Regions from separate parts of the Paenibacillus favisporus genome, predicted to be linked through region 2. Evidence: predicted binding sites of a transcription regulator. Region 2 holds the regulator's gene; each other region holds the start of a gene.
The links. The regulator LexA, encoded in region 2, represses DNA repair genes until DNA is damaged. The targets are predictions, from matches to a motif close to CGAACATATGTTCG.

Region 1 (6,630 bases), on a different contig from region 2:
ACCTGCATGTGGATCCGGCAGTGGAAGTTCACGCCACAACCCGCTTCCCGGTCGTTCATGGCCCGCATTCGGCCAACAAACCGGTTGACATGCCGGTAGTCTGGACGAAGTACTGGGGCGGCGGACGCGTCTTCTACAATTCGCTCGGGCACCATGCGGATATCGTCGACATGCCACAGGTGAAGGAAATGATGAGACGCGGCTTTGTATGGGCCGCCGAAGGCAAAGAAGCCGGCTCCGACTGGAAGCCGGAGACCGCATATAACGGCATGGCAGACAGCCAGTATTAAGGGGAGGGTTATTCTTGGAGCAGATCAAAGTAGGCATTATCGGCTGCGGGAAAATCAGCAGCATTTATATGGAAAACTGCAAAAAATTCGATGTGCTGGATTTGGTAGCTTGCGCAGACATCGATAAGGAGCGTGCCGCAGAAAAAGCAGCCGAATTCGGCATACCCAGAGTGTATTCCCCTGAAGAGCTGCTCGCGGATCCCGAAATTCAAATCGTGATCAACCTGACGATCCCGGCTGCGCACGCGTCGGTCTGCCTGCAGGCTCTTGAGGCTGGCAAGCATGTATACGTTGAAAAGCCGCTGGCCGTCACACGTGAAGATGGGCAGAAGGTGCTCCAGCTCGCCAAAGAAAAAGGCCTGCGCGTGGGCTGCGCGCCCGAAACGTTCTACGGCGCCGGAATTCAGACCTGTCTCAAAGTGATCCAGGATGGGCTGATCGGCCGTCCTGTCGCTGCCACGGCATTTATGCTCGGCGGCGGACACGAGACCTGGCATCCGGATCCCGAATTTTATTATCAGGCCGGCGGAGGACCGATGTTCGACATGGGGCCGTACTACCTGACCGCACTCGTGCAGCTGCTCGGTCCGATCAAGACCATCACGGGTATGACCGGCAAGGCGCTGGAAGAAAGAACGATCACCAGTTCCAAAAAATACGGTCAAAAAATACCGGTGGAAATCCCTACCCACGTCGCCGGGCTGATCCAGTTCGCCGAAGGTGCGATTGGAACGATCATCACCAGCTTTGACGTATTCGGCGGCAGCAATCTGCCAAACATCGAAATTTACGGCACAAAGGGAACGCTGCGCGTACCCGATCCGAACAACTTTGGCGGCAAAGTGCAGTACCGGATTGCCGGCGAAGCCGAGTGGAAGGAACAGCCGCTGCTGTTCGGCTACGCGGAGAATACCCGCGGCATCGCCGCAGCCGACATGGCTTACGCGCTGCAGAGCGGTCGTCCTCACCGGGCTTCCGGAGAGCTGGCGTACCATGTGCTGGAAGCGATGTGGGCGTTCCATGATGCTTCGGATGAGAAAAAGCATTACGAGATGCAAAGCACCTGCACGCCTCCTGCACCGATGCCTACCGGCCTTGCACCTTATACATTGGATCAATAATGAAACAGGCATGAATCATAAAGCCTCCCGTCAGCAGCCTGGACTGCTGGGGAGGCTTGTTTGGTTTATACCATGATCAATGGATAAGCTTGCTTTCCTTAGCCTTCTTGACGAGGCCAGCGGCAAGCTGGTTGATGATCCCTTTCAGCGCAAGACCAATCACGAGTGTGATTAAGACATACACGCACATGATGAGCAGATCGCTGCGGACGACACTCCAGATCATGCCTCCCACCGCTTCGCGCATCATGCTGATGCCGTAGGTGAACGGAAGGAACGGGTGAATCGCCCGGAAGAACGGGGGAGTCGTCTGGATCGGAAAGGTTCCGCCCGATCCGGCCAGCTGCAGCACCAGCAGAACGATGGCAAGCGCCTTGCCGACATTGCCGAACACGGAAACGAGCGTGTAGACGATCAGCATAAAGACAGCACTGTTGACCAATCCGAATAAGATGAACCAGCCTTTGTCCACCACATAGGTTCCCAAGAGGAAGATATCGCCTGCCGTGACGAGGACCGATTGCAGCAGCGCCAGCGTCAGGAAGGTCAGGAACCGGCCGAAATAAATCTGGACGCTGTTATAATCCGTTCCGGCTGCAGGCGAATGCACTTCCGTCGTCACCAGGGATACGAGCAGCGTCGCTCCGACCCAGAGCGCCAGCGTTGAGAAGAAGGGGGACATGGCGGATCCGTAATTCGGTATCGGAAACAGCTGATTCTCCTTCAGCACGACAGGCTCGGCGAAAAACTGTCCTTCCTGCTGGAAATTGTTTTTCAGCAGGTCGATGACTTCCTGCAAGTTTCCCTCCGATTCGAATTTGCGCATCCGGTCCGCCAGCTCCTTGACCTTGGCTTCCACGCCCGGAAGCTCCTTCTGGATGACGGAAATGCCCTGTGTGCCGATCGCCAATCCCTTGGAAGCGTCGGACAGCACCTTCTTGACGTCCGGCAGGCTCTGTACCGCAGAATCCATCACCTTCTTCGCTTCTGCTGCGGACTTGACCGCCTTCTGCAGCCCACTTGCAATCGCCGGCTGAATTTCGCTGTCATACCGTCCGAGGATGTCCCCTAATAGATCGGATACGTCGCCGGAGATGGTGTTCAGCTTATTCACCAGATCCATGGCCGGTTTCTCGCCTTTCTTTACCCCGCTGCGGATTTGATTGACAAGCGTCAGCTGAGACTGCATTTTGTCCCGGACCTGCTTCAGCTTGGAGCTGACAAAATCCAGTCGGCTGCCTGCGGTCTGGTTCAGCCGGTCGAACCAGCTGATCAGCGCTTCCTGCACTTCCAGGCCGGTGGTTAACCTGGAGGATATCCGGTCCAGCGCATCAAGCGCAGTCTGCGGATCGACGTCGGGATCCTTCAGCAGCGCGGTCAGCTGCTCTGTAGCCATGGAAGTCTGCTGCAGAAGCAGCAGATCCTGCTTTACGTTCGGCGCGATATCCTTGGCAGCCGTGGAAGCCTTGCCCATAAAATCGTCCAGACCAGCCGCCAACTGCTGCCCGTTCTTGGCCAGGTCGGTCACGATGGGCAGCGCCCCTTGAGCTTTGGATACCAGCTCGTTGGTCGTATGGATGTCCTGCGCCGCCGTGTTTACGGCTTGGTTGATTTCCGGGAAATTTTTCTCCAGCTCAAACACCAGCGAGCGGACCTTCTCAATGGTCGGCAGCTGATTCTGCAGCTCGATGCCAAGCTCGTTGAAAATTTTAAAAATCGTGCCGTTGGCGGTTTTGACGAAATTTTTGCTGACTTCCTGGATGATGCCGCTGGCTCCGGAAGACGTAATCTTCGGGGATACCGCATTGATCTTTTCGTTCACATAATACAAAATTTCGGCGTGGGTGGGGTTGTCCGACAGCACCGTGGCAATCGAGGCCGAAAAATTGTCCGGGATGATGATGCTCGCATAGTAATCCCCGTGCCGGACGCCTCGCATGGCGTCCGCCTCGGAGACGAACCTCCAGCCCAGCTTATGATTGTCCTTCAGCGAGGCGACGACCTCCTTGCCGAGATTCAGCGACTGTCCCTTCATCGTCGTCCCTTTGTCGTTGTTCGCGACGGCAATCGCAATATCGCCGGTATTGCCGTAGGGATCCCAGGATGCCTTGATGTTGAACCAGGCGTACAGGGAAGGAAGCATAACAAGACCGGCGATGATGACGAGCGCGGCCCAGTTCGTGGCAATGTTTTTCACATCTCTGCCATAGATAGACAAGATTTTACTCATGAGAACACCTGCCTCAATCATACCATTTTGGTTAGTATTTCATTTGAGGAAGGGCGTCATACCGAAGAACCTGAATCCCGCCTTACCAGCCCATTCGTTCTTTGAGGGTCGTGATGTGCGCAAGATGGTGGTTGCCATGCCAAGCATAAGTGCATAGATGCTCGTTCAAATTGGTTTCTCCGTTCGCGGGATGGGTGTAAGTTCTGAGCCACTGGTCACCGTTCAAGCTTTCCAGGACAAGCACAAAACGGACATGCAGCGCCTCCAGCAGGTCCAGGGAAAGCTCCGGATCAGGCAGCGCGGAATCTGCAAGTTCAGCCCATAATTGCTCCTCATAAGGTTTTATCACCGGATTATCCTCGGTTAAAGCAAGTTTAAGCCGAATCAGGCTGTTCATGTGGCTGTCTCCGACATGGTGCACGACTTGACGGACGGTCCAGCCGCCCGGCCGATAAGGCGTGTCCAGCTGCTCCTTGGATAATCCGCTGACAGCTTGACGCAGCTTCGAAGGCAGGCTGCGGATTTCGCCGATCAATGCTGTCTGCTCATCCTCGTTCAGATCTTTCTTCGTATCACAAAGCCCGATAGGATATTTCAAATCATCGATCATAACTAATTCCTCCGTTTGCTCAGTAATATGTATACGGGAAACCGTTGTATTCCAATATGATATAAGCCAGTTTCCCTTGTAACCTTTTCGCTAAGGACTCCTGTCGTTCCTTCAAGCCGGCTTTATGTATGCGCGGAAGTGATCTCGCTGAATTTGATCCACAGCCATTCGTCTTCAGCTCTGAACTTGATCTCTTCCAGATAGGTGTTAATCACGGTGACGAAGCCCCGGATTTCTTGTTCGGGTCCGGCACCGGCAAGGTGCAGGGTTACTTTCAGGTGACGGCGGAGGGATTCCTCCAGCAAGCGGCTGGTCTGTGTCCAAGCAGCCTCTTTCATGGTAGAATTGAAACTCGCCGACGGTTCACAGGATCGGTTGATCATCATTTCACCTCATTTATTAAAAGAGCTATGCATTGTATTATAGGCGAATATATGTTCGGATTCAACCGCGATTGTTCAGAAAAATAAAGCAGCTTGGAGGAAAGCATATGGAGACAAGCCAAATGATTATGGAAGCAAGGGAATACGTGAAGGATCGTTTAAAGTCTGAGCCGTCCGGCCACGACTGGTGGCATATTTACCGGGTGGCGGAGTGGGCGAAGAGGCTGGCGGAGCAGGAAGGGGCCGACCCGGTCGTCTGCGAGCTGGCGGCCCTTTTTCATGACCTGGCCGACGAGAAAATCGTGTCTTCGAAAGAGGAGGGCATGGCAGCTATTTCCTCTTGGCTCACGGACCATGGAGCGGATGCCGCGCTCGTGGATCATGTACAGGAGATCATCGGGACAATGTCTTATGGCGGCGGAGGCGGCAGGCCCATGTCGACTTTGGAGGGGCGGGTCGTGCAGGACGCAGACCGTCTGGACGCCATCGGAGCGATCGGTATTGCCCGCACGTTTGCCTTTGGCGGATCACGGGGAAGACTCATGTATGATCCCGCCGAGCCGCCGCGGACTAGCATGACCCAGGAGGAATACCGCAGCCGGCAGGGGACGACGGTGAACCATTTTTACGAGAAGCTGCTGAAGCTGAAAGATCTGATGAATACGCCGGCGGCCCAGCGGGAGGCTGCTTCCCGCCACGCCTTTATGGAGCAGTTTCTTGCGCAATTCCAACGTGAATGGCCTGGGGAGGAAGCGCCAAAAAAGGGGCGCGTGTAAACGCCCCTCAAGGAATGTTGTACTCTACCAGCTCCGATACGGTAACGAAGCGATATCCGCGCTTCTGCAGTTCAGGCAGGATTTGTTTTAACGCGTCGACGGTTTGGGACTTGCCCTCCACGTGGTCGTGCATCAGGACGATGTCGCCGTTGCGCGCGTTGTTCAGCACCTTGTTCACGATCTTGGCGACGCCCGGCCGGTTCCAGTCCCAGGTGTCCTGATGCCAGGACCACATGACGACGAGATAACCCTCCTTCTTGCAAATTTGGATCATACGGTCGTTATAATATCCTCCGGGAGGGCGAAACAGGTAGGTTTTTTTACCGGTAACCTGGTATATGGCTTCCTGGGTTTCCCGCAGCTCCCGCACGATGACCTCCGGTGAGCTCCGGCGGTTAAAATACATATGGTCGAAGGTGTGGTTGGCAAGCTCATGGCCTTCGGCCACCTGCCGCTTGGCGAGCTCCGGGTGCTCCTGAACCTGTTTGCCGACGACAAAAAACGTTGCCTTTGCGTGATACTGCTTCAGCAGGTCGAGAATCTGCGGCGTATCCTCTGGATCCGGCCCGTCATCGAAGGTCAGTGCTATAATCTTTTCCCGGTTCGGAATCTCCCAGATGACGTCTCCCCTTTGTTCATAGTACTCTCTGCCTTGGTTTACGGGAGAAGCCCCCGCCGCCGGAGCAGCCGTCACCGAAATCGTCAAAAGCAGCATTGATAGCGTTGCATAAAGCCTTGTGCGCATAAGGTCCTCCCGGTTGTTCGTTGTCGATGCTTCCATCCAAACGTCCAAACAAAGACAAGTTCGCTTCGTAGTATGTGACACGAACCGTTCTAACATACGCCGGGCGGGCCGTGATACAATAGAGACAAAGTCTGAATATGCCGGGAGTGCCCGGGGAAGGTGCGGATCAAGGCATGTCCTATAAACAAATCAAGTGGATGATATTGATTATTCCTACACTGGCTGTAGGGATATGGGAATATGCGAGGCATGCGTTTCTGATGCCTTATATATCGATGAAGGTGGGTAATTTTCTTACGCCGGTGTTTCTGTTCTTTATCAGCATGACCCTGCTTAGCATGCTGTTCCGGAGGCTGGAACAGGTGCAGGAGGAGCTGAACCGGGAGCGGGCGGAAAAAGCAGCCCTGGAAGAACGGGATCTGCTTGCCAGGGAACTGCATGACGGCATCGCGCAGTCCCTGTTTCTGCTGTCGGT
Region 2 (6,630 bases):
TATTTTGGCCGTCGGTGCGGAGAACGCTGATGTTTGCGGTGTTCTCCATGGCCGAGATTCCGATCGCACTGCTTGTAGCCATACTGCTGAAGCGTTACGTGCGAAAACCGAATTTTTTGGTTTCCAGCTACTTTTTACCGGTCATCTTATCCGTCGTCGTCGTCGGCCAGCTGTGGAAAACGATCTATAACCCGGCTTCGATGGGCGGTATGCTGAATCAAATCCTGGATGCAGTCGGACTGCATTCCTGGGGCAAAGCCTGGCTCACCGATCCTTCGGTCGCCATGTATTCGCTGTATTTCGTCGCCCTGTGGCAGTACCTGGGTTACCACACCCTCATTCAATTTACAGGCATTTCGAATGTCCCGGACGATGTGTACGAAGCTGCCCGTATCGACGGTGCCGAAGGCTTTAAAGCGGATTGGCACATTACGTTTCCGCTGATTGTCCCGATTTTCAAAATTTCCATCGTGCTGGCCTTCATCGGCTCGCTGCAGGCTTTCGACATGATCATGGTCATGACGGGCGGCGGACCGGCGCATGCCACGGACGTCATTTCCACGCACATGTACAATATGTCGTTCACGTCCATGAAATACGGTTACGGAAGCTCGATCGCCGCATTCCTGGTGGTGCTCTGTCTGGCCGCCACGTTCTGCATCAACTTCATTTTCAACAAACTGGAGAAACGATACTCGTAAAGGAGGAAACCGCCAATGAACACAAGCACTGCCGTCGCTTTGAACAAGCAGGTGGCCGTAACCAGACGCAAACGGTTTTCCGTTACGAAGGCCATCGTGTTTCTGGTGCTGGGCATTCTGTTTGTAACCCAGGTGTATCCACTGTTGTGGCTGCTCCTGTATTCCTTGAAATCCAATGAAGAAATTTTGTCTGGCAGCTTTTTTGCCCTTCCGCATTCGCCGCAGTGGGCCAATTACAGCGCTGCGCTGGAGGGCAACTATTTTCGCTATTTGTTGAACAGCATCTTTGTCACATCCGTGACGATGATTGCGGTCATTATTCTCAGCTCCCTGTGCGCCTATGCGATCAGCCGTTTCCGGTGGCGCTTTGGCGGGGCGGTCATGGTCGTATTCTTGATCGGAATGATGATCCCGATGCAGGCGACGCTGCTGCCGCTCATGATCATTTTCAAAAACATGCATATTCTGAATACGCATCTGTCGATCATTTTGCCGTATGTGGCATTTTCCATGCCGATCGCCATCTTTATTCTGAGCGGGTTCATGAAAACCATTCCGCACGAGATCGAAGAATCCGCGGTGGTGGACGGAGCGGGAATCGGACGCATATTCTCGAGTATCATTTTGCCGATCTCGGTTCCGCCAGTGATGACGGTGTGCATCCTGACATTCATCAACATCTGGAACGAATATATTTTGGCTGCGACGTTTATCTCATCGGAAAAGCTGAAAACACTGCCGTTTGGCGTCAACAGCTTCGTCAGCCAATACTCGGTCAACTATGGGGCCATCGGCGCATTTCTCGTGCTGGGCGCGCTTCCGGTCATCATTATCTACTTCCTGCTGGCGGATAAGATCACCCAAGGTATGGTAGCTGGTGCAGTAAAAGGTTAGTAGGGCAAAGACGGCTTCTGTGATAGAATGACAAGTGGATGACCGGATACGAAAGGGGAATGTATCTGTGGGGCGACATTTTCGTTCGATTCACAGCCGTCTTTTTCTGCTGTTTCTATGCTGCATGACCGGCATATTGATATTGATCAGCGTCGTGTATTATTACCGCACGATTTCCATTATTCATACCAAGGTGAATGATATCGCCGAGAAGAACATTTCGCAGACCGCCGGACTGTTCAACTCGCTGCTTCAAGGCTACAACAGTCTCTCCAAGTCGCTCAACAGCAACTACGAGCTGACCCGGCTGCTTCAGGAGACCCATGTGAAAGAGACCGTCGCCATCGAAAACGAACGAACGATTACGAATATTATCGGAGCAGCTTACTATTCAAGGAACGATATAACGGGTATCCATATTCTGACCGACAGGGGCAAAGTGTACAGCTATGAGCGCCAGTTCGCCGGGGTTATCGACAACAATTACGCCCAGACGTCCTGGTATAACGAGCTGAACGCCTCGTCGGGCAATATGGTCTGGCTCGGGATGATGCCGAGATCGCCGATCAACACGCTGCAGCAGAAAGAGAACGTCTTTGTGTTCGGCCGGAAGCTGTATGATCTGAACACACACAAGCAGCTTGGCATCATGGTCATCGAAGCGAATCCTTCGTCCATCATGGAGGCGATGTCCAATGTGACGATCAGCCCGGGCAGCCGCGTGTACCTGATCGATCAGAACAACAACATCATCGCTTCGACCGGTAAAAAAGGGACGGAGGCGCCGCACTTTGCCAGCATCCCGAAGCCGGGTGCCGAGGACGGTATTCTGGTGGATGACAGCTCAAGCCAACTGGTGGTTGCTGCCAATACGCCTATGGCGGGCTGGACGATCTACGGTTTTACCCCGAAGCACGATATTCAGGCGGAAGTAAACCAGACGACCCAATATCTCGTTATCGTTCTGATCGTGCTGATTATCGTCTCGACGGTTCTGGCCACGCTGGTATCGCGCAACATTGCTTCCCCGCTGAAGCTGCTGATCCGGGAAATGAAAAAGGTGGAGATGGGCAATTTCAGCGGTTCGGTTAATGTCGACTCGTTTGATGAAATCAACAGCCTGGTGTCTTCCTTCAACCGGATGGTGCACCGGATGGATGAGCTGATCGAGACGATCAAGGTCACGACCGTCAGCGAGAAAAACGCGCAGCTGCAGGCGCTGCAATCCCAGGTGAATCCGCACTTTTTGTACAACACGCTGGACATGATTTACTGGATGCTGGATGAAAAGGGGAATGAACGCCTCAGCAGGGTCATTCTGTCGCTGTCGCAAATGTTCCGTTACAGCAGCAACTGGGAGGAGGCCTCCCGGACGACGCTGCGTCAGGAATTGGAGCAGATCCGGCATTATTTGACGATTATCGAGAACCGTCTTGAGGACAGGCTCGTACCGAAGATCGATGTGGATCCACAGTGGATGGACGTCACGCTGCCGAAAATGTCGATTCAGCCGATTATTGAAAACGCTGTAAAATACGGACTGGAGCCGCTGGATCGGCAGGGCATGCTGCTCGTGACGGCGGAGCAGGTCATGGACAATCTGCATGTCGTCGTTCGCGATAACGGGAAGGGAATGAACGAAGACACGCTGATGCGGGTTAGAAGCTTGCTGGAGGGCGGGAACCGCACGTCGCCCAAAGCGGAGGACAGAGACGGCCCCGTGCTTCGCCGTGGCATCGGTTTAAGCAATGTGCATGAGCGGATCCGAATGATGTTCGGCAGTCCGTACGGTTTATACTTGGACAGTCAAGAAGGGGAAGGAACGACGGTAACCATCCGTTTACCAATCCGGCACCAAGGAGGAATGGAAGATGAACATTTTAGTCGTGGACGATGAGCATGTGATCCGTGACGGAATTAAGCGCACCATCCACCGGGCCTATCCGCAGCATTATGTTCACCTGGCGGCGAATCCGGAGGAAGCGGTTCAGCAGCTGCGCAGACACCGGATTGACCTGGTGCTGACCGATATCCTCATGCCGGGAATGACGGGCCTTGAATTGATGCAGCTGTGCCAAGGCAGTTATCCGCATATCAAATGGGTCATTATTTCGGCTTATTCCGAGTTTTCCTACGCCCAAGAAGCTGTCAAGCTTGGGGCTAAGGACTATATGCTCAAGCCGATCGGGAAAGAGCTGCTGCTCTCCATGATATCCGGACTTGCTCAGGAGATGGATCGGGAGAACGAAATCGTGCGCGAGGCGGAGCTGCTGAAGTCTAACCTGAAGTATTTGCGCGAGGCTGTATTTCAGCGCTGGGCGAGCGGACTCGATACCGGGCGCCTTGACGTCGCGTCTATAATTGAGAGCTACCCCGCATTCCAACTGGTGATGGTTAAGATGGAGAGCGACGCGCCGGTGCATCTGGAGCATTTTATTATTGAAAATGTGCTTGGTGAGCTGATTGAAGCGCACGGCTGCGGATTTGTGACAAGCATGGACGAAACGAGCCTGATCGGTCTCGTCTCGCTGGAGGAAGAGGGAGGGATGAAACGCCTGACGGATGAGCTGCGCGCTAACTTGAAACGATGCGTCAAGGTGCCTTTCCAAATTCAGTCGACGGGACTCATCACAGATATTCACCGGGTGCCGGAGGAAGTGCGGCGGATGCGCCAGGAATCGGCATCGCTGGAGTACGAATACAACAACCCGGGCGGTAACCGCGCGATCGAGGTTGCGGTGCAGTACATCAAAGCGCACTATCATACGGATCTGTCCTTGGAAAAGGTAGCTTCGGTCGTGTTCCTGAATCCGGTCTACTTCAGCCAGCTGTTTAAGCAGAAGACGGGAAGCGGCTTCAAGGAATACGTCACCAATCTGCGGATCGAACAAGCCAGCAAGCTGCTGCTGCAAACGCAGTTGAAGCTGGCCGACATTTCGGACAAAGTCGGATATGTGGACGTCAAGCATTTTACCCAGGTGTTTCGCAAAAAAACGGGAAAAACGCCTACGGAGTACCGTCTGGAGCAAACGGCGGATTCCCGTGAGGCGTGTCCCACCTGAATCAACCTGCCTTGATCCCAACGCCGAATAGAGCCCTTGACCTTCCTGAGTAAGGAAGAGCAAGGGCTCTATTGCTGCTTGTCCAGCATCATCTGCTAGTGAATATCGCGGAACAGCCCGACGACTTTGCCCAGAATGGTGACATGGTTCAGACGCAAAGGTTCGTAAGCCGGGTTCTCCGGTTGAAGCCGGATATGGTCTTTCTCCTTGTAAAACGTCTTCACGGTTGCTTCATCCTCATCCGTCATGGCAACGACGATGTCCCCGTTATCGGCTGTCTGTTGCTGTCTCACGATGACGTAGTCGCCGTTATGAATGCCCGCCTCGATCATACTGTCCCCAACGACGGAAAGCATAAATACTTTCTCATCTCCGACATAGTGCTGCGGCAGAGGGAAGTAATCTTCAATGTTCTCCGTTGCCGTGATCGGCACCCCGGCTGTGACCTTGCCTACTACGGGAACTCTGGCGATCGTATGCGTGAACAGATTGCTGCTCTCGGATTCTTCTTGTCCCAACAGTTCAATGGCACGAGGCTTCGTAGGGTCTCTGCGGATCAAGCCTTTCTTCTCCAGTCGGTCCAAATGGCCGTGTACGGTCGAGCTGGAAGCCAACCCTACCGCCTCACCGATCTCTCGGACGGACGGAGGATAACCCTTGGCGCGGACTTCATTTCTGATAAATTCCAATATCGCTTGCTGCCGGCTAGATATCTTTGACATTCCCCATCAACCCCATTTAGTAACGTTTGGTAAAATTATAACATAGAACTGCCGTTCGTACAAACATAAGTTCTAAATGATTTTGCTTTGATGGAGCGGGATTTTTGCGGCTTCTGAATGAAGGAAACCAGCCTCTAAAAACATAGGAACAATTGTTCGAAAAAAGTATTGAACAAAACAAATGTTCGTGTTATATTGTTCTCATAAAACAAGAACAAACGTTTGGAGGCGTAATATTTATGCTGAAACACACTACATACCAAAGTATTTATAATAACCCATCCGTTAATCCATCCATCAATGAAGCTATAGCAACTCCTTGGTTGAAGAAAGTCCAGTCCTTCGTGCCAGGCCCTGCCTTGATCAAACTGATCCTGGCGGCCCTGATTATTTTGGTCGGATGCACAGGTGTCGTTCGCGTATTCGCGGGAACCTCGGATGATGTTCGGTTAGAGAAAAATGTCATCGTTCAGCAAGGCGATACGTTGTGGGGAATCGCTTCTGCCCATAAGCCGGAAGACATGGATATCCGCGCATACATTATGGCGGTGAAGAAGTATAACGATTTAACCAGCAGCGAAATTCAAGCCGGAGAAGTATTGGCACTCCCACAATATTAATAGAAGATAAATGATCAAGAGCTTGGAAAGGTGTGAACCTTGACAAGCTCTTTTTATCATGGCAAAGTTAGGTATGACTTGAATATTGGAGGAGTAATTGTATGGATATCGACAGCGTTGTAGAGAGAATTAATGAGCTTGCGCGCAAGCAAAAGGAATCCGGTTTAACCGAAGAGGAGATCGAAGAACGGGCCAAGCTTCGTGAGAGATACCTTCAGAATGTCCGCAGAAATTTCAGACAGCAGCTGGACTCGATTGAATGGGTGGATGAAGAGAAGAAATAACACCAGCGGCTGGATTAGACTCATACATTCGATCATGGTGTAGAATGACTCAAGGTATTGTATGGCTCACTACCGATAACAGAATGCTTCTATTGTAAGTGCACCAGGTTTCCTTCGTTTGTTTTCAATTATATAGAATGTGAAACTACAGGAATAAATGCTGTAAGCAGTATTGGGCCGTTATATATTAGGAAGTAAATGCAAAACTTTCGTTCAAACTATATAGACGAAAGCATCTTGAGGAGGTTCGTGAATGGCCCGTTCATGGGAAAGACAGGTAAGAAAAAATTCAGCGCAGCTGAACAAGCAGAGAAAGAAAGAGGGAAAGCCTTCCATCTATAGCACGG
Region 3 (6,630 bases), 610 kb from region 2:
CTCAGGCTGCACCTCACCCGCTGCCAACCATTCGGAAGGGTGCTGCGCAAACCCGGTTAGCCAAACGGCGCTGGGGCAATATCGGGACGCTGCAGGCTTTTCGAATTTAGAACAGAAAGCTATCGATCCGATCGGGGTGCGGGAGCCGTTCTATGGCGTGCGCCTTCTGAACCGGGACGGAACGACCGTTCAGGAGTGGCCGCTAGATTCCTTAGCATCGTATCAACCCGTTTGGGACGATGAGGAGGAGCATGGGCCCGGGATGCTGGTGTACAGCTTGAGTGGCAGGCTGCCTTTGATTCTGCAGCAGAACGGTTCGTTAAGCGTGCTATCCCACCCGAAATGGGCGCCGCCTAAGGTAGAGTTTACGAACGACTTTGGGCTGAATGTTCAATATGCGGACCGGCTTGCCAAGCACGAGATCTATGCCGTCAATGGCCATTTGAAGCTGTACCGGGTAAATACCCGATCCGGAGCGGCTCAGGAGCTGTACGAGTCCGCCCGCCCGGTCTACGGTATAGCCGCATCACCTGACAACGACCGAGTGGCGCTTCTGGTCGCTTCGGACGACACGTTTGGTCCGGATGCCGACTTGATTGTGCTGGACCGGGACGGGAACAAGCTGCTCCACCGCCCGAGAGCGAGCTATTTGTCACACAGCGACGGATTCCTGTTTATTTATCCTTTAGCCTGGAACGATAACGAGACCGTTACGGTCCCTGTTGACGGATATAAGGAGGGCCGAACCCGTGGCGTTCTTCATATCCGTCTGAACCGGGAGGGGGCGTCCTACGAAGCCGATCCAAAGCTGCCGGCCGCGGCCAGGCGAATATTAGCTCAGCACGCAAGGATCGCAAAGGAAACGGACATCACCAGCTTTACCGTCGCATCCGGGATTTCCTCCGGTTTGTATGCGGTCCAACTGGCCAATCGCGACGTATGGATTGTCGATATTTTGAAAGGGAAGGCGCTCAAGGCCGGCGTCGGCTATCCGCTGCGCTGGACGAAGGATAACCGGCTGTGGCTGGCGGCCAACCGCTCGGAGCTGCCGGTCTATTACAGCGGTATGTAATATGCCATGCGAGGCAAAATGATGATGCATTCGATGTCTCACGTATGATTTGGGCAACCGCCGAGACTAAAGCAAAAATCCCTTCTCGCTGAATGCGAAAAGGGATTTTTGAATTTTTTACCCAGGCTATATAAACAGTGTGCTTTTTTCAATTCCAAGGCTAAAGCTCTCGTTTTGTCCGGGTTACTATCATTCCTGCTTATAGCGATGGACCAGCTTGTCCCGGTGTGAAGCAAAAATGTCCTCCAGTCCGATGTCGTATTTGTTAGCGATCACAATCAGATTCCCCAGCACGTCGCCAAGTTCTTCCACAAGCTCCTGCTTATGCTCGTCATACGTACCCACGGCCTCATCCGGCCGGTCCCGGCCGATTTCAAGCGCCCGAATCGCCCGGGCCACTTCGCCGGTCTCCTCCGCCAAAAAGCCGATCCGGATAAAGATATCGAGCTCCGACCAGCCCCGTTGTTCATAATACTCCTTGACCCACTGCTGAAATGCGTTCACATCCACAGTTTCCGCCTCCTCTTGCAATTCATGTTCTAGTGATAGGCACTTCTATAAGTATAAGGGATGGAGGCAAGAGGGTGGCGCGTTATTCAAAGGCTGGATTGAGGGCAAAAACCATGATTTACATTTTGGTACACATTAAATAGACTGAAAAAATATGGACAGGAAGGGAAGCCGAACGTTATGCCGAGGAGAACTAATATACAAAGCCAATAGGCTGCCAGGAGATCACATGGAACGGCCGGTAATTTCAGGGTTGGACGCCATGATCGTTTCCGCCGCGCGCCACACCTCCGGCAAAAAGTCGATGACCGCAGCGGCACGCACGCTGAAGTCCTGGACGGTGTGAAAGCCGAGATCGGCCAGAAATGCTTCCAGACCGGGGGCAAGCTCCTTTTGCACATTCGGATCGCTGTCTGCGGCGAGAATTTTGTGGCAGCGCGCGAAGGTGGCGCCCATCCAAAACACCGCCTCTCGATGGAGTCCTTGTTCAATTAACGTTATGCTCCCGTCGATGGCGATCGGGCGGGAAACCGGAGAAATGTCGCTGCTGAAGAAAAAGGGCGTTTTGGCGGCGGCAGCCGCGGTATCGAAGGTCCGCTCGAGCGACCTGACATGCTGCATCGCCCGCTCCGGCTCCAAATCGGCACAGCCGAGATGGCGAAGCAGCTCGGGGTACAGCGAGCTCAGCCCGTAATCTTCCAATACGCCGCGGACGGCTGCGTAACGGAGCCGCACCGTCGGGTTTTTCAGGGCGGCGAGCAGCAGCACATGCGTGGTGATGCCCGTAGGGAAGAGCCAGGATGTGAACAAGTCATGCAGCGGCAGGGACAAGTCGAGGCCGAGCAGAGACCGCTTGATTTGCTGCAGGACGTTTTCGCACCGCTGTCGCACCCAGACCTCATCGGCAAAATGCCGGGATACTTCTGAATACAGGCGATGCAAATGGCCATGGGGATCGGAGATGATCGTATTCACCCGGAACGGGCCTGCCAGATGGTGCGAGACGAGCACCTTTTGCACCGAGGATAGCTCGGATAGGGAGATGTAAGAGCCTTCGATCAGGGTATCCCGATATATGAACTTACCCGGTTTTAACGGCGGCTCCGCCAGTTCGGACACGACCATCACGTCGATATCGGAGCTTGGAGACATCGGGGCATCTTCCGGCATTCCGATCGTGGAACCCGTGAAATAAGCGCCTATAAATCCTTTTTCCTTTGAGGCTTGGTGCAACACCCAGTCCGCTGCAGCGGCTCTTGCTGAACCGACCGTCCCGGGCTGATTTTCAGACGAACTTGAACAATCCTTGATATCCACCGTATTTCCTCCCTTTGCCTTAAAGTGGGAACGTCCTCATTATAGAATGTCAGGTGAAAAATGGTAGACTGTTTGTTTTTGGAAATATGAGCTATAATAGCAATATAAGGAGCCGAAAGGCTCCTTTTTTCGTTGGATTCCGGCTTACGGGCCGCAGAAGGACAAGGGGTTGACATGAAACCAAAAGGTTTCGTATAATCCATGTGAAACCAATTGGTTTCGCATTCGAATGTAAACCGGGTTTATTGACTGCAAATGGAGGTACTTATACATGGAAAACTCAACAAACAATGCTTTGCCTGATATTCGCCACACCGGCGTATTCCAGGCTCCGATTCGGAAAGTGTGGGAGGCGGTGGCGACTCCCGAAGGGCTGTCCGCCTGGTTCATGCCCAATGACATGCAGCCCGTCGTAGGCCACGAATTTCACATTAATGCCGGTCCGTACGGCATGTCGCCGTGCAAGGTGACCGAAGTGGATCCGCCGCACCGGCTTGCGTTCCGCTGGGGCAAGGACTGGACGCTTGCTTTCGAACTGAAGGAGCTGGACGGCAAAACGGAAGTAACGCTCATCCACTCCGGCTGGAGCGCGGACCAAGTGACCGAGTTCAACCAGCCGCACACGATCGTGCGCGAGACGATGGACCAAGGCTGGGCCGGACTCCACCAGAAGCTGGGCAGATACGTCGAGGCGTAAGCATGACGGCGACTGCGTCCAAGCACGACGTGTTCCAGGCCGTGGCCGACCCGACCCGGCGCCAGCTGCTGAAGCTGCTGTCCGATCAGGAGATGCCCGTAACGGTTCTCAGCAGCCATTTTCCGATGAGCCGGACGGCGGTTTCCAAGCATCTGCGGATTCTGTCGGAGGCAGGACTGGTGAAGGAAAGGAAGGTCGGCCGCGAGACGAGGTACCGGCTGGATCCGGGGCCCTTGCAGGAGCTCAAGGATTGGTACTCCTATTTTGAACGCTTTTGGGAGAACAAGATGGCGGCCCTGCAGCACTTCGTGGAGTCGGATGGTTCCGAACGCTTCCCTGCCCCGCTGACCCTTGTGGAAAAGGAGAAGGAACAAGATTAGCCGGTGATTCAATCGCTCTATACTGAACCATGATCCCTGCATGATGGAAACTAGCATTCGTAAAAATCAAGCGAAACAAGAGACAGCGGTACAAGAGGATCACATCCTCCTGTACCGCTGTTTGGCATGCCGGGACACGGCGTTCCTTAGGGTTGAGCGTATCGGATAAATGCAAAAAACGGCAAGTGCCTCCTTTTTACAGTTCCGCAAACATACGTTCTTTTCAAAAAAGGTTGTGTTATACTTATATTTAATAGTTTTCGAGGTTTACATACGAAGGAGGCAACACCATGTCGGTTCATTTTCTGATCGGACGATCCGGTAGCGGCAAGACGACGGCGATCTTAAGCGAGATTACGTCCCGGCTGCAAACAGAGCCTAAGGGCAGCCCGCTGATCCTGCTCGTTCCCGAGCAGGGCTCATTCCAGGCGGAGCACAACCTGGTATCATCGGGCGCTGTCAAAGGCAGCGTCCGTGCGCAGGTTCTCAGCTTCCGGCGCCTGGCGTACCGGGTGATGCAGGAGACCGGCGGGTCAGCGAGAGTCGGCATCAGCGAAGAAGGCAAAAAAATGCTGCTGTACAAAATCATTCAGCGCCGCAAAGAGGAGCTGAAGCTGTTCGGTGCCTCCGGCGACCAGCTGGGTTTCATAGGCAAGCTGAACGAGCTGTATACCGAGCTCAAACGGTACTGCGTAGATTCCGCCGTGCTGGAAGAGCATTTGACCCAGCTGACGGAGCAGAAGGCGGCCGCGCCGATCCTGCGAGATAAGCTGGAGGATTTATGGACGGTGTACCGCGACTTTGAACAGGAAATATCACCGCTTTATATAGATGATGAAGATACGCTTGTCACTTTGGCCGAAGGGATTCGCCGCTCGTCTTATGTCAAAGGCGCGGACGTATGGATCGACGGCTTCCACGGGATGACTCCGCAGGAATACGGGGTTGTTCGCGAGCTGATGGCCCATGCGTCATCGGTCACGATTGCGCTCACGCTGGACAAGCCGTACCACGGCAGCATGCAGCCGCATGAGCTGGACCTGTTCCACCCGACCGCCACGACTTACATCAAGCTGAGAGGAATGGCCGACGAGCTGGGCGTCGAAACGAACGATTCGATTCTGCCGGCATCGGACCTGCCCAAATTCCGCCTCAGCCCGCGGCTTGCTCATTTAGAGCGCGGGTATGACCGGCGGATTCCCTGGAGGGGGCAGGAGAGAGATCAGGTTCAGGAAACCGAAGGGATTTCCCTCTATGCGGCCGAGAACCGGCGCACCGAAGTGGAAGGGGCTTTGAGGGAGATGCTGCGCCTGGCCAGGGAGGAAGGGGCGAGATACCGCGACATGGCCGTGTTCGTCCGTAATTTGGGCGATTACGAGCATTTGGTGGAGCCCCTGTTCCGGGACTACGGCATTCCGTTCTTTCTCGACCAGAAGCGAAGCGAGCTGCACCATCCGCTGGTGGAGTTTATTCGTTCCGCACTGGATGTCGTACGCCGGAACTGGCGGCATGAGGACGTATTCCGCTGCATCAAGAGCGACCTGCTGCTTCCGCTGGACGGGTCGCTGGGGCGGGAGGATATGGACGTGCTCGAGAACTACGCTCTCGCCTGTGGAATTCAGGGATACCGCTGGACGGACGGCCGCCCGTGGAAAGCCGTTCCGAGCCTGTCCCTGGAGGAAAACGGCGGAGAGCGACGCAGATCCGGAGAGCAGCTTCTCAGCCTGATGGAGCACTGCCGGAGGGTGGTCAGCGAGCCGCTGCTGGCCTTCGGCAAGCGGGTGAAGAAGGCGGGCAGCGCCGAGGAGCTCAGCACAGCGGTCTTCCGTCTGCTTGAGGAAGCCGACATTCCCGAGAAGCTGGACCTGTGGAGCCGCGAAGCGCTGGAATCCGGGCGTCCGGAGGCGGCGAGGGAACACCGCCAGCTGTGGGATGCGGTCCTGGAGCTGCTGGATCAGATTGTGGAAATGATGGGTACGGAGAAGATGGCCTTCGAGCTGTTTGCCGGCATTCTCGAAACGGGACTGAGCGAACTGAAGCTGGGCCTCGTTCCGCCTGCGCTCGATCAGGTGCTGGTCGGCAATATGGACCGGACGCGGACGGGTGGTGTAAAGTACGCGTTTCTGCTCGGCGTCAACGACGGAGTCATCCCGGCCGTGTTTCAGGATGACGGGGTGCTGACCGAACAGGAGCGCTCCCTGTTGTCGCAAACCGGAATGGAACTGGCGCCTGGCATTTCGCGCAAGCTGCTCGACGAACGGTTCCTGATTTACAACGCCTTGACCTCGGCCAGCCGGCATGTATGGGTCAGCTATCCGGCCGCAGACGATGAGGGCAAGGAGCTGCTGCCGTCCGAAGTGGTGCGGCATGTCCGCAAAATGTTCCCCGGTCTGCCGGTTCGCCGTCTGTCGGCGCAGCCATCGGCGGAGCAGCGGGAAGAAGAGCTGCTTGAGTATTTGTCCCACCCCCGCCAGAGCCTCAGCCATTTGATCATTCAGCTGCGCAAATGGAAACAGGGCGCGGAAATTCCGCAGCTGTGGTGGGATGTGTACAACTGGTATATCCGGGAACGGGAATGGAAGGGGCCGCTGGATATGCTGCTGCGGTCGCTGTTTTACCGCAACGATACCCGCCAGTTGGAGCCGCAGACCAGC

Region 1: a site for LexA is predicted at 4,679-4,692, ahead of ABID47_RS14485 (YolD-like family protein). Genes of this name have one in related genera too.
Region 3: a site for LexA is predicted at 4,184-4,197, ahead of addB (helicase-exonuclease AddAB subunit AddB). Genes of this name have one in related genera too.

What each region holds. Positions count from the first base shown of each region.
Region 1 is NZ_JBEPLV010000003.1:277,993-284,622, forward strand. It holds gene ABID47_RS14465 (ThuA domain-containing protein) at 1-290, shown strand, start outside; gene ABID47_RS14470 (Gfo/Idh/MocA family protein) at 305-1,411, shown strand; gene ABID47_RS14475 (YhgE/Pip domain-containing protein) at 1,488-3,641, opposite strand; gene ABID47_RS14480 (YfiT family bacillithiol transferase) at 3,724-4,248, opposite strand; gene ABID47_RS14485 (YolD-like family protein) at 4,374-4,637, opposite strand; gene ABID47_RS14490 (HD domain-containing protein) at 4,742-5,410, shown strand; gene ABID47_RS14495 (polysaccharide deacetylase family protein) at 5,418-6,155, opposite strand; gene ABID47_RS14500 (sensor histidine kinase) at 6,329-6,630, shown strand, end outside.
Region 2 is NZ_JBEPLV010000001.1:864,102-870,731, forward strand. It holds gene ABID47_RS04155 (carbohydrate ABC transporter permease) at 1-701, shown strand, start outside; gene ABID47_RS04160 (carbohydrate ABC transporter permease) at 717-1,595, shown strand; gene ABID47_RS04165 (sensor histidine kinase) at 1,663-3,492, shown strand; gene ABID47_RS04170 (response regulator transcription factor) at 3,467-4,657, shown strand; gene lexA (transcriptional repressor LexA) at 4,753-5,379, opposite strand; gene ABID47_RS04180 (LysM peptidoglycan-binding domain-containing protein) at 5,619-5,999, shown strand; gene ABID47_RS04185 (DUF896 domain-containing protein) at 6,101-6,283, shown strand; gene ABID47_RS04190 (hypothetical protein) at 6,537-6,630, shown strand, end outside.
Region 3 is NZ_JBEPLV010000001.1:255,237-261,866, forward strand. It holds gene ABID47_RS01190 (hypothetical protein) at 1-1,072, shown strand, start outside; gene ABID47_RS01195 (MazG nucleotide pyrophosphohydrolase domain-containing protein) at 1,262-1,582, opposite strand; gene ABID47_RS01200 (hypothetical protein) at 1,808-2,899, opposite strand; gene ABID47_RS01205 (SRPBCC family protein) at 3,171-3,596, shown strand; gene ABID47_RS01210 (ArsR/SmtB family transcription factor) at 3,599-3,976, shown strand; gene addB (helicase-exonuclease AddAB subunit AddB) at 4,267-6,630, shown strand, end outside.